DNA from 2 places in the Pseudalkalibacillus nanhaiensis genome. Region 2 is predicted to be linked to the other one. Evidence: riboswitches for the same ligand, from Rfam matches in the RefSeq annotation. Region 2 holds a riboswitch; the other holds the start of a gene.
The links. A riboswitch is a leader RNA that binds a small molecule or an ion and turns the genes downstream of it on or off. The one in region 2 is predicted to bind thiamine pyrophosphate.

Region 1: another riboswitch for thiamine pyrophosphate. It lies ahead of thiT (energy-coupled thiamine transporter ThiT); the one in region 2 lies ahead of tenI (thiazole tautomerase TenI).

Annotation. Positions count from the first base shown of each region.
Region 1 covers NZ_CP143541.1:1,556,132-1,558,531, forward strand. The annotation lists gene rsgA (ribosome small subunit-dependent GTPase A) at 1-252, shown strand, start outside; gene rpe (ribulose-phosphate 3-epimerase) at 255-902, shown strand; TPP riboswitch at 927-1,038, shown strand; gene thiT (energy-coupled thiamine transporter ThiT) at 1,189-1,737, shown strand; gene V1497_RS08045 (thiamine diphosphokinase) at 1,739-2,377, shown strand.
Region 2 covers NZ_CP143541.1:465,991-468,390, reverse strand. The annotation lists gene thiO (glycine oxidase ThiO) at 1-1,017, opposite strand, end outside; gene tenI (thiazole tautomerase TenI) at 1,001-1,624, opposite strand; TPP riboswitch at 1,707-1,809, opposite strand; gene V1497_RS02475 (energy-coupling factor transporter transmembrane component T) at 1,862-2,400, opposite strand, start outside.

The sequences.
Region 1 (2,400 bases), 1.1 Mb from region 2:
GGACTTGTCGCGGATACACCGGGATTCAGTTCACTTGAATTCGGAGACATGGAGCCTGAGGATCTTTCCATCTTCTTTCCTGAGATGCGTGATCGACGTCCAGAATGTAAATTCAGAGGATGCACGCATACCTCTGAGCCGAAGTGTGCCGTGAAAGCTGCGCTTGATGCGGGCGAGATTGCACAATTCAGATACGATCATTATGAGCAATTCCTTCAAGAACTGAAAGATAAAAAACAACGGAGGTATTAGACATGACGAAGATAGCACCTTCCATCCTATCTGCGGACTTTTCCCGCTTAGGTGAGGAAATTAAAGATGTAGAACAGGGCGGCGCTGATTATATCCATGTCGATGTCATGGACGGCCATTTTGTGCCAAACATTACAATCGGTCCGCTTATCGTAGAAGCCATCAGACCCGTTACTGAGCTGCCATTAGATGTCCATTTGATGATTGAAAATCCGGACCGCTATATTCCTCAATTTGCGAAAGCAGGGGCTGATATCATTTCCGTCCATGCAGAGGCATGTCCCCATTTACATCGGACGATCCATTTAATCAAAGAGCATGGCGTAAAAGCAGGAGTTGTATTAAATCCACATACCCCGGTTAACATGATCGAACATGTCATCGAGGATCTGGACCTTGTTTTACTTATGACGGTCAACCCTGGTTTCGGTGGTCAATCCTTTATTTCAAACGTGCTTCCTAAAATAAAGCACGTCGCTGACCTATGTAATGAAAAAGGCTTAGACATGGATATTGAGGTTGATGGCGGTGTAAATCCTGAAACGGCAAAGCTGTGCAGAGAATATGGTGCTAATGTTCTTGTCGCCGGTTCTGCAATTTACAAACAGAAGAACAGGAAGGATGCAATCGAAGCCATCCGTGGTGTATAATGAAGGACAACAAATGAATAAGAATGATACAACTAGGGGAATCTCCAAAATCAGAGATTGAGAGTGAAGTAAGTGCTTCAGACCCTGATGACCTGAACAGGATGATACCTGCGGAGGGAAGTTGACTTGCATTGTCTTTGGATGGAATCATAGATAGAAAGCAACTGTACCTCGGTGCAGTTGCTTTTTTGTGTGTGAAGACTCATATCTTTTAACGAATAAGGTTAAAAAATCCAGAGAAAAAGTTATTGTACAGCGTATTCGCGCAATGAAGGGGAGGATTTACATGAGAAACCGTAACTTGATGATTGCAGAGGTTGCAATCATGTCTGCACTCGGTATAATTTTAGGCTTTATCAAATTCAGCGGTCCTTGGGCCTTTGGAGGATCTGTATCCTTGGAGATGGTCCCGATCTTTATCATGGCATATCGAAGAGGTTTGTTCGCAGGGGTACTGACAGGTTTGATGATTGGTTTGCTGCAATTATTGATCAATCCTTATATCTACTATTTCCTACAAGTTCTGCTTGATTATCCTATCGCGTTCATGGTCGTCGGCTTAGCAGGTTTGACACGCCCACATTGGAATGATTCCTTCACAAAGAGAATTGCTTTCATTCTGATCGGTACGTTCATTGGAAGCCTTCTGCGACTGACGAGTCATGTCATCTCTGGAGTGGCGTTTTTCAAGGATGCTGCACCAGAAGGTTCTGACATATTCACTTATTCATTTGTGTATAACATTTCTTACATTGGACCTACATTCATCTTGACTGTTGTTTTACTCATACTATTGACGCAGGCAGCTCCGAAGCTCATCCATGGTGAACGTTGAGATGAAAGTGCTGATTGTATCAGGTGGTCCGGAAACGTTAGTGCCGGATCACTTCTTAGATGATGGAAGCGTAAGGTTCGTTGGAGTCGATGCAGGGGTGATCTATCTTCTTGATCGTGGTATTACGCCTGATGCTGGTTTCGGAGATTTTGATTCCATTTCGGAGAAGGAGCTTGAAAGGATCGAGCACGCAGGAATTCATTTGCATACGTTTGAAAAAGAAAAGGATAAAACCGATCTTGAACTCGCTATTGATTGGGCCCTTGAGCAGAAACCCAGATCCGTATACCTCTACGGTGCTACAGGAGGAAGGCTTGACCACGGAATCGTGAATATTCAACTGTTGACGAAAGGTTTTGACAACGGAGTCCATATGGAAGTGATCGATCGGAACAACCGGATCTTTCTAAAAATGCCAGGATCCTATTCCATCTGGAGGGATGATCATTTTCCTTATGTTTCATTCCTCCCATTTTCTGAACACGTCACGGGTATTACACTTTCTGGATTCAAATATTCCCTCGAAGAAGCGGATATGAAATGGGGGTCCACATTGTGTATCTCAAATGAGCTTGTAACAAAAAAAGGTACTTATTCGTTCAGCGGCGGCATAATTATGGTGGTAAGAAGCAACGACTGAGGGAATTTCACAAAACTCCGGGT
Region 2 (2,400 bases):
CAGGATTCCGTTCCGGTAATGCCCTGTGGCGATATATAACCCTTCTTTATCCGGATGAGTGCCCATGTAGGGCAGGCTGTCTGCCGATTGTGGGCGGATTCCAGCCCATGCCCGTTCCCAAGCAGCCTCTTTAATCGCCGGTACGACCTGTTGCATTTTTTCCATCAAGCTGGAGATCCCTTCGACTGTTACACTTTCATCGAACGTTCCCGGCTTCTCAGTCGCACCGATGATCAGCTGGTTACCGGGTTTCGGTACGATATAAACCTCATTTGAAAAAATGGTTCCATTTACGAGACGTCGTTTCGTTTTAAGAGAAAAGCACTCACCTTTCACCGGGTATGTAGGAAGTTCCACACCCGCTTCCTGCAGCAGCTGCTCACTCCATGCTCCGCCTGCGACAATGACATGGTCGGCATGGAAGCTGCCTTGATTCGTTTTCACACCGGTTATCCGCTCATTCTCCTCTATGAGATGATGGACATCTGTATATTCATGGATTTCTGCGCCTAAAGTAGTTGCAGCGGTTGCAAATGCCATCGTTAAAGCTGGAGAGGATACTTGACCGTCATTCCGGATGAACATCGCACCGAGCGTGTCCTTGGATAAAGCCGGTTCCTTCACATGAAGTTCAGCAGCCGGAATCCATTCTGACATTTCACCGAGCTCTTGTTGCGCCGGGATCAATCTTTGAATCCGGGACACTTCCTCTTCGGTCATGGCCACTTTATAGATGCCGTTTTGCTGAAATTCAATGTCGATTCCGCTCAGCCCTTTCAAGTCTTTTTCAAGCTGAGGAAACATGGCACGACTTGCTTTTGCGAACTGAAATAACGGACTGTCTTCTTCGAGCTCCGTTTGAGCCCCAAGCATGCCAGCCGCTGCACTCGATGCCTTTCCAGCGATTTTCCCTCTCTCCAGGACGATGACCTTCCGCCCTCTTTTCGAGAGGTTGTACGCGATGGAACATCCGATAACACCTGCACCGACGATGATTGCATCATACTGTGTATGCATTGTGTACCTCCTTGATCCGTTTCCTGTATTTTTCTGCCGCGACCTGTGGATCTTTCGCTTTTAAAATGCCTGACATGACAGCGACCCCGCTCGCACCTGCACGGATCACTTCCTTCGTGTTCTCAGGAGCGATTCCGCCAATTGCGACAACGGGAAGATCAATACTTCGGGTCAGCTCCTTTAAACCATCCAACCCCCTCGGCTCGAGTCCTGGCTTGGAGGCTGTCTCGAAGATATGCCCGTAAAGGAGGTAGTCCGCTCCCTGCTGTTGAGCAGCTCGCGCTTCATCAATGGAGTGAACGGATTTACCGATAAGCAGGTCCGGAAACGCTTTCTTAACTTCTGAAACTTGTAAACTATGATGGGCCAGCTGGACACCGCTAGCTTCTGAGACTGCTGCAACATCCACCCTGTCATTGATGATGATCTTCTCAAGTGGGACCTCATGTTCAGCTAATTGCTTGACCATTTCTACCAATTCGCGAGCAGGGCGGTCTTTTTCACGTATATGAATGAAATCGACCTCTTGATGGATCCTCCCGATCACTTTTGTAAAATGCTCAATCGTCTGTGTTCCAGTTGAAATGACATGGATCTGTGGCTGCAAAGCGCATCACACCTTTCAAAAAGAGCCATTAAATAAACAAAAAGAAGACCACCCTATGCCTAGAGAGTGGTCTTCGGATATACGTTACCTCAAGCCACTTCCCTACGCTGGTTCCAACCAGATCAGGTTCAAAGGGTCTGGAATGCAGCTTCCATCTCAGTCGGTCGACTCCCCTAGTGAATCATAATTTCCTTAATTTACTTGTTATACCTAATGTAACACTTGATTCTCCTAAACTCAAACGCCAAATCGAACATCCTCCACCGGGAACAATGGCCACCAACTAGCAGAATAGTAGGTTAAAAGGATAAGGCTCAAAATTGTGAGAAGAAAGAACCCATCTTTAACCGAATACCCGATTTGGTAATAATACGTCCTTTCTCCGTCTCCTGAAAAGCGCTTTGCCTCCATCGCGATGGCGATCCGGTGCGCCCGACGGATGCTTTGCGATAAGAGTGGGATGGTATACGATTTCAGCTTGAAGTATAAGGACTGCTTTCCGACACCTCGGACACGCATGGCGTTCCGAATCGTGAAAAATTCCTCCACCATGATTGGAATTAAACGCATGCCCGCCATGAAGCTGTATGCGTACTTTGGTTTCAGCTTCACCTGCTGCATCAATGAATAGAATAAGTACACAGGCCGTGTCGTCAACGTAAACGTAAGACCGAGTATCGCGAAAATCAGCGCCCTGAACCCGAGGTGGATGCCTCTGTAAAAGCTTTCTTCCGTTATATGCACCAGACCCCACTTGAACCATGTCGTCTCACCTT